Solwaraspora sp. WMMA2065: one gene and its partner. The protein of the gene in region 2 binds, or shares a complex with, the protein of the main gene of each other region. Links are inferred from orthologs where the notes say so. Each region holds a gene or a part of one and is shown on either strand. Other genes may lie near its edges.

What was found. Proteins that work in one complex are often made in the same cells at the same time.
Region 1: sucB (region 2) and O7610_RS28985 share a complex: the UniProt entries of both Bacillus subtilis proteins name them as parts of the 2-oxoglutarate dehydrogenase (OGDH) complex. The link is inferred for Solwaraspora sp. WMMA2065 from one-to-one orthologs.

The regions. Positions count from the first base shown.
Region 1 is NZ_CP128361.1:6,366,450-6,371,118, forward strand. What follows is about bases 38-4,542. They hold O7610_RS28985 (multifunctional oxoglutarate decarboxylase/oxoglutarate dehydrogenase thiamine pyrophosphate-binding subunit/dihydrolipoyllysine-residue succinyltransferase subunit), read right to left. Parts: upstream 4,144-4,542; coding sequence 238-4,143; downstream 38-237. Other genes in these bases: O7610_RS28980 (DUF6104 family protein), read right to left, coding at 48-224; O7610_RS28990 (DUF2705 family protein), read right to left, coding at 4,369-4,542. Also shown: more of O7610_RS28990, read right to left, coding at 4,543-4,669. UniProt on the Bacillus subtilis protein: E1 component of the 2-oxoglutarate dehydrogenase (OGDH) complex which catalyzes the decarboxylation of 2-oxoglutarate, the first step in the conversion of 2-oxoglutarate to succinyl-CoA and CO(2).
Region 2 is NZ_CP128361.1:2,611,076-2,614,177, forward strand. The notes cover bases 1-2,938. They hold sucB (2-oxoglutarate dehydrogenase, E2 component, dihydrolipoamide succinyltransferase), read left to right. Parts: upstream 1-529; coding sequence 530-2,347; downstream 2,348-2,938. Other genes in these bases: lpdA (dihydrolipoyl dehydrogenase), read left to right, coding at 1-510; O7610_RS11755 (TIGR01777 family oxidoreductase), read left to right, coding at 2,484-2,938. Also shown: more of O7610_RS11755, read left to right, coding at 2,939-3,102. UniProt on the Bacillus subtilis protein: E2 component of the 2-oxoglutarate dehydrogenase (OGDH) complex which catalyzes the second step in the conversion of 2-oxoglutarate to succinyl-CoA and CO(2).

The DNA.
Region 1 (4,669 bases), 3.8 Mb from region 2 along the record:
TGGTGACCTTGGTCCCGGCCCGGGTGGGTCCGGCGTCAACGCCTGGCTCAGTCGTCCTCGTCGTCGAGCCGGGCCAGCCAGGTGGCGAACCGCTCCACCGGGGTCTCGAACTCCGGGTGCAGGTCGACGAAGTCACGCAGCCGTTCGGCGAGCCAGGAGATGGCGACCTCCTCCTCGCCGCGGCGCTGCGCCAGCTCCTCGATGCCCCGGTCGGTGAAGTACACGTGTCCCTCCCGGTCAGCGTCGCGGCAGCGCGGCGTCGATCAGCGCGGACTGCTCGGCGTCGTGCAGCTTCGTCGAACCGACGGACGGTGCCGCCGCCGCCGGCCGGGAGATCCGCCGCAGCCGTACGCCGTCGAGGTGCTCCAGCAGGTTGAGCGCGACGAACGACCAGGCGCCCTGGTTGGCCGGCTCCTCCTGGACCCAGGCGAAGTCCTCGGCGTTCGGGTAGCCGGCCAGCGCCGCGCGGACCTGCTCCACCGGCAGCGGGTACAGCTGCTCCATCCGAATGATTGCGGTGTCGGTGTCGAGCTGACCGTTGCCGCCGGCGACCGCGTGCCGCTCGACGCGGGCCTGCAGCAGGTCGTAGTAGATCTTGCCGGTGCACAGCAGCACCCGCTTGACCGCTGCCGGCCGGCCGTCGGCTACCGGGTCCGGCAGCACCGGCTGGAAGGTGCCGGAGGTGAAATCGGCGACGGGGGAGACGCACAGCTTGTGCCGCAGCAGCGACTTGGGGGTGAACACCACCAGCGGTTTGCGCTTCGGCGACAGGGCCTGCCGGCGCAGCAGGTGGAAGTAGTTCGCCGGGGTGGTCGGGATCGCGATGCGCATGTTGTCCTCGGCGCACATCTGCAGGTAACGCTCCGGACGCCCGGACGTGTGGTCCGGACCCTGCCCTTCGTGGCCGTGCGGCAGCAGCAGGGTCAGCGCCGACCGCTGCCCCCACTTGACCTCGCCCGAGGAGACGAACTCGTCGACGATCGACTGGGCGCCGTTGACGAAGTCGCCGAACTGCGCCTCCCAGAGCACCAGCGCTTCCGGGTTCTCCACCGAGTAGCCGTACTCGAAGCCCATCGCCGCGTACTCGCTGAGCAATGAGTCGTGTACGAAGAACCGCGACTCGTCGGTGACCAGGCTGGCCAGCGGCAGGTAGTCGCGGCCGGTGTGGGCGTCGACCACCGAGGCGTGCCGCTGCACGAAGGTGCCCCGGCGGGAGTCCTGCCCGGCGAGCCGGACGGTGACCCCGTCGGCGAGCAGCGTGCCGAACGCGACGATCTCGCTGAAGCCCCAGTCGATGTCGCCGGAGACCGACATCTTCGCCCGCCGTTCCAGCAGCTGCTGGATGCGCTTGTGCGGGGTGAAGCCCTCCGGCAGGTCCACGTGCGCGTCGCCGACCGCCTGCACGGCGGCGGCGTCCACTGCGGTCGCCACCTGCGGCTCCGGCTCCGGCTGGCGGCCGGGCAACCGGCTGGTCGCCGAGGTGGCGGCGTCCCGGGTCGCCTTGAACACCTGCTCCAGTTGGGTTTGGTAGTCGCGCAGCAGCTCCTCGGCGTCGGTGATGGTGATGTCACCCCGGCCGATCAGCTCCTCGGTGTAGAGCTTGCGGACGCTGCGCTTGGAGTCGATGATCGCGTACATCAGCGGGTTGGTCATCGACGGGTCGTCGCCCTCGTTGTGCCCGCGTCGCCGGTAGCAGACCAGGTCGATCACCACGTCCTTGTTGAACGCCTGACGGTACTCGAAAGCGAGCCGGGCGACCCGGACGACCGCCTCCGGATCGTCGCCGTTGACGTGGAAGATCGGCGCCTGGATCATCCGGGCCACGTCGGTGGAGTAGAGCGAGGACCGGCTGTGCTCCGGTGCGGTGGTGAAACCGACCTGGTTGTTGACCACCACGTGCACTGAGCCGCCGGTCCGGTAGCCGCGCAGCTGCGACAGGTTGAGCGTCTCGGCGACCACGCCCTGCCCGGCGAACGCGGCGTCACCGTGTACCAGCAGCGGCAGCACGGTGTAGCCCTCCAACTTGAGGTCGATCCGGTCCTGCTTGGCCCGGACGATGCCCTCCAGCACCGGGTCGACCGCCTCCAGGTGCGAAGGATTGGCGGTCACCGACACGGTGATGCCGTGCTCGCCGTCCGGGGTGGTGAACTTGCCGACCTGACCGAGGTGGTACTTGACGTCCCCGGAGCCCTGAGTGGACTTCGGGTCGAGGTGCCCCTCGAACTCAGAGAAGATCTTCTCGTACGGCTTGCCGACGATGTTGGCGAGCACGTTGAGCCGGCCCCGGTGGGCCATGCCGATGACCACTTCGTCGAGGTCGGCCCGGGCCGATGACTGCAGGACCTCGTCGAGCAGCGGGATCAGTGACTCGCCGCCCTCCAGTGAAAAGCGCTTCTGCCCGACGTACTTGGTCTGCAGGAAGGTCTCGAACGCCTCGGCTGCGTTGAGCCGGTTGAGGATGTGCTTCTGCTCGGCGGCGTCAAGTTTCTCGTAGCCGCGCTCGATCCGTTCCTGGATCCAGCGGCGCTCCTCCGGGTCCTGGATGTGCATGTACTCGATGCCGACCCGGCGGCAGTAGGAGTCGCGCAGCACGCCGAGGATCTGCCGCAGCTTCATCCGCTGCTGGCCGGCGAAGCCGTCCACCGGGAAGGTGCGGTCCAGGTCCCACAGGGTCAGGCCGTGCTGCAGCACGTCCAGGTCCGGGTGCTTACGGATCTTGAACTCGAGCGGGTCGGTGTCAGCCATCAGGTGCCCGCGCACCCGGTACGCGTGGATCAGCTCGTTGACCCGGGCGGTCTTGTTGATCTGTCCCTCGGAGCTGACCGCCACGTCGCGTACCCAGCGCACCGGCTCGTACGGGATCCGCAGCGCGGTGAAGAGCTGGTCGTAGAAGCCGTGCTCGCCGAGGATCAGCTCGTGCATGGTCTTGAGGAACTCGCCGGACTGCGCACCCTGGATGATCCGGTGGTCGTAGGTGCTGGTCAGCGTGATGACCTTGCTGACCGCCAGGTCGGCGAGGGTCTCTTCGGACATCCCGGCGTACGGGGCCGGGTACTCCATTGCGCCGACACCGATGATCGCCCCCTGCCCGGTCATCAGCCGGGGCTGGGAGTGCACGGTGCCGATGCCGCCCGGGTTGGTCAGCGAGATCGTGGTGCCGTTGTAGTCGTCCATGGTCAGCTCGCCTCGGCGGGCGCGGCGGACCACGTCCTCGTACGCCTGCCAGAACTGCCGGAAGTCCATCTGCTCGCACGCCTTGATCGACGGCACCACCAGGGTCCGGGAGCCGTCCGGCTTGGCCAGGTCGATGGCGATGCCGAGGTTGACGTGCTCCGGCGCGACCATGTTCGGCTTGCCGTCGATCTCGGCGAACGAGTTGTTCATCTCCGGGTGCTCGACCAGCGCCCGGACCATGGCGTATCCGATCAGGTGGGTGAAGCTGACCTTGCCGCCACGGCCCCGGGCCAGGTGGTTGTTGATCACGATGCGGTTGTCGACCAGCAGCTTGGCCGGGACCGCGCGCACGCTGGTCGCGGTCGGCACAGCCAGCGACGCGTCCATGTTCTGCACGATCCGGGCGGCGACCCCGCGCAGCGGCGTCTGCCGACTGCCACCGGCCGCCGAACCGTTGTCGGCTGCTGTCTTGTCGGCTGGTGCCTTGCCCGCCGTTCTGGTCGCGGCGGGCTGGCTGCCGGTCGACCTGCCGGCGGTGGTCTTGCCCGTGCCCTCCTGACCGGCGGCCGGCTTGGCCGGTGCCGTCTTGCCGGCCGGTGCCGTCTTGCCGGCTGGTGCAGCCTTGCCGGCCGGCGCGGTCGCCCGGGTGGGGCTGCTCTTTGCCGTGGTGGTGGGCTCGGCCGCCCGGCGGGTGGTCCCGCGCCCCGGCGCGGGCGCCCCGGTCTGCTGAGCGGTCCGCGCGGCCGGCGCGTCGGTGCCGGCCCGGGCTGCCGCCGTGGTCGCCGTCGCGGCGGCCGCCTCGGTGGGCGAGGCGACCTGCTCGTGGCTGTAGTCGGCGAAGAAGTCGTGCCAAGCCGGATCTACGCTGGCGGGATCGGTGAGATACTTCTGGTACATCTCATCGACGATCCACTCGTTCGGGCCGAAGCCCGCCAGCGGATTGTCCTGCGAAGTCTGCTGGGTCGACACGGCCGGTAATCGCCTCTTTCACGCGGTCGGATTTGTCACGCGGGGGACGCCACCAGGGTCGGGGCGCTGGTCGGGACGGCTACCAGGCTACGCCGTACGCCGACGGGCGGCATTGTCGCATGCGGCTCGTGTCACTTTTCACAACGGTTGCCCCAGCCGTACCGGCCGGCACGGCGGTTGCCGTACCGGCCGGAATGGCAGGTCAGTGGTGGTAGGCCCGACCGGTCAGGAGATGTCCCGACGGCGGGTGATCACCGTACCGACGATGCCGGTCAACAGCGCGTAGCCGATCAGGATCAGCGCGCCGGTCCACCGGGGTGGGCTGTCCGGCAGGTCGGTGCCGGCGACCATCAACTGCGACGCGATCGAGGGCACCAACCACTGCAGGTCGCTGACCCAGTCGCCGAACCGGGACGCCAGTGTGGCAAGGATGATCGCTGTGCCGAGGTAGCCACCCAAATAGAGCAGGATCGCCGAGACGGTGGCCCCGAGCTGACTGCGGATCAGCACCCCGAAGCCGACCCCG
Region 2 (3,102 bases):
CTGCGGACCAATCTGCCGAACGTCTACGCCGTGGGCGACATCGTACCCGGCCTGCAGCTGGCCCACCGCGGTTTCCAGCAGGGCATCTTCGTCGCCGAGGAGATCGCCGGCCGCAGCCCGGCGGTGGTCGACGAGAGCGGTATCCCCCGGGTCACCTACTCGGACCCGGAGCTCGCCTCGGTCGGGCTGACCGAGGCGAAGGCCAAGGAGCAGTACGGGGCCGACAAGGTCAAGACCTACAACTACAACCTCGGCGGCAACGGCAAGAGCCAGATCCTCAAGACCACCGGCTTCGTCAAGCTCGTCCGGGTCGTCGACGGCCCGGTCGTGGGACTGCACCTGGTCGGTGCCCGGGTCGGCGAGCTGATCGGCGAGGCACAGTTGATCTACAACTGGGAGGCCGACCCGGCCGACGTCGCACCACTCGTACACGCCCACCCGACCCAGGGCGAGGCGCTGGGCGAGGCCCACCTGGCCCTGGCCGGCAAGCCGCTGCACGCACACGCCTGACTAGAGGAGTCTTGTAGATATGCCGGTATCGGTCACCATGCCCCGGCTCGGCGAGAGCGTCACCGAGGGCACCGTCACCCGCTGGTTGAAGCAGGAAGGCGACCGGGTCGAGGTCGACGAACCGCTGCTGGAGGTCTCCACCGACAAGGTCGACACCGAGATCCCGTCGCCTGCGGCCGGGGTGCTCACCCGGATCGTGGTGAGCGAGGACGAGACCGCCGAGGTGGGCAGCGAACTCGCGGTCATCTCCGGTGGTCAGGAGGACGACGGGCAGCAGGACGACGGTGGGCGGACCGCCCCCGCTGCGAGCGCGCCGCAGGAACAGCCTGCGGAGCCGGAGCCGGCCGCAGCGCCGGAGCCGGCCCAGCCGGCGGACGGCCCGCCGCCGACGTCTGGTGGCGACGCCACTGCGGTCCGGATGCCGGCTCTCGGCGAAAGCGTCACCGAGGGCACCGTAACCCGCTGGCTCAAGCAGGTCGGTGACGCCGTGGAGGTCGACGAACCGCTGCTGGAGGTCTCCACCGACAAGGTCGACACTGAGATCCCGTCGCCGGTCGCGGGGACGCTGCTGGAGATCAAGGTGCCGGAGGACGACACCGCCGACGTCGGTGCCGAACTGGCACTGGTCGGCAGCCCCGGCGGGGCCTCGGCTCCGGCGGCACCGGAGCCGGCCGCCGCACCGGAGCCGGCCACCGCGCCGCAGGCCGACCCCGCCCAGCCGCAGCCGGCGGCACAATCGGAGCCGGCCGCTCCCGCGCCGGCCCAGCCGGGTGCCTCGTACGCCAGCCCGGCCCCGGCCACCGAGTCCGCCTCGCCAGCGCAGGCCGCACCGCCGGCACCGCCGGCACAGCAGACCGCTCCAGCGGCCCCACCGGCCAGCGCCAACGGTGCCGGCGGTTACGTCACCCCGCTGGTCCGCAGGCTCGCCGCCGAGCAGGGGGTCGACCTGGCCTCGGTGCGCGGCACCGGGGTCGGCGGGCGGATCCGCAAACAGGACGTGCTGACCGCGGCCGAACAGGCGCGGGCCGCAGCCGAGCGGGCCAAGGCCGAACAGGCCAAGCCGGCGGCACCGGCTACGGCACCGACGGCGGCCAAGGCGCAACCCAGCCCGCTGCGGGGCCGGACCGAGAAGATGAGCCGGACCCGGACGGTCATCGCCAAGCGGATGCACGAGTCCCTGCAGAGCTCGGCCCAACTGACCACGGTCGTCGAGGTCGACGTGACCAAGATCGCCCGGTTGCGGGCCCGGGTCAAGGGCGACTTCCAGGCCAAGCACGGCGTCAAACTGTCGTTCCTGCCGTTCTTCGCGCTGGCGGCGGTGGAGGCACTGCGCACCTACCCGGTGGTCAACGCCTCCATCGACATGCAGGCCGGCACGATCACCTACCCCGACGGGGAGCACCTCGGCGTAGCGGTGGACACCGAGCGGGGTCTGCTGGTGCCGGTGATCCGCGACGCTGGCGATCTCAACCTCGGTGGGCTGGCGCGGCGGATCGCCGACGTGGCGGAGCGGACCCGGACCAACAAGATCGGGCCCGACGAGTTGTCCGGTGCCACCTTCACGCTGACCAACACCGGCAGCCGTGGGGCGCTGTTCGACACCCCGATCGTGCCGTTGCCGCAGGCCGCCATCCTCGGCACCGGAGCGGTGGTGAAACGCGCCGCGGTGGTCGACGACCCGGAGCTCGGCGAGATCATCGCACCCCGGTCGATGGTCTTCCTGGCGCTGTCCTACGACCACCGGCTGGTCGACGGCGCGGACGCCGCCCGGTTCCTCAGCGCGGTCAAGGAGCGGCTGGAGGCCGGCGCGTTCGAAGGCGAGCTCGGCCTGTCCTGACGGCGTTCCACGACAGAGCGACCCCGGTTGCCGTAGCGGTGGGTGCCGGCCGATCCCGGCCGGCACCCACCCGCCGTTTTGCACCCAATGGCGGTGGTCCGCAGCCGGCACCACCGCGATCAGCGAAGATGTCCGCATGCGCATCCTGTTGGCCGGCGCGTCCGGCTTCCTCGGCACCAGACTGACCGACCACCTGCACAGCTGCGGACACGAGACCGTACAACTGGTCCGCCGGCCGGCGCGCGGGCCGGCGGAGTTCAGCTGGTCGCCGTCGGCCGGGCAGCTCGACCCGGCGGTGTTCACCGGCATCGACGCGGTGATCAACCTGGCCGGTGCCGGGGTCGGCGACAAACGCTGGACCGACGGCTACAAGGCGTTGATCCGGTCCAGCCGGGTGGACAGCACCACCACGCTGGCCACCGCGATGTCCGGTCTCGCGGCAGCGGACCGGCCGGCGGTGCTGCTGAACTCGTCAGCGGTCGGCTGGTACGGCGACACCGGCGACCAGCCGGTCGAGGAGAACGCCCCGGCCGGTGAGGGTTTCCTGGCCGACGTGGCGCGGGTCTGGGAGGCGTCCACCGGGCCGGCCGAGAACGCCGGCGTACGGGTGGTCCGGCTACGCACCGGTCTGCCGTTGCACCGTGACGGCGGCCTGCTCAAGCCGCAGCTGCTGCCGTTCCGGCTCGGGCTGGGCGGCAAGCTCGGCAGTGGGCGGCAGTGGGTGCCGTGGATCGCCATGCAGGACTGGCTGCGGG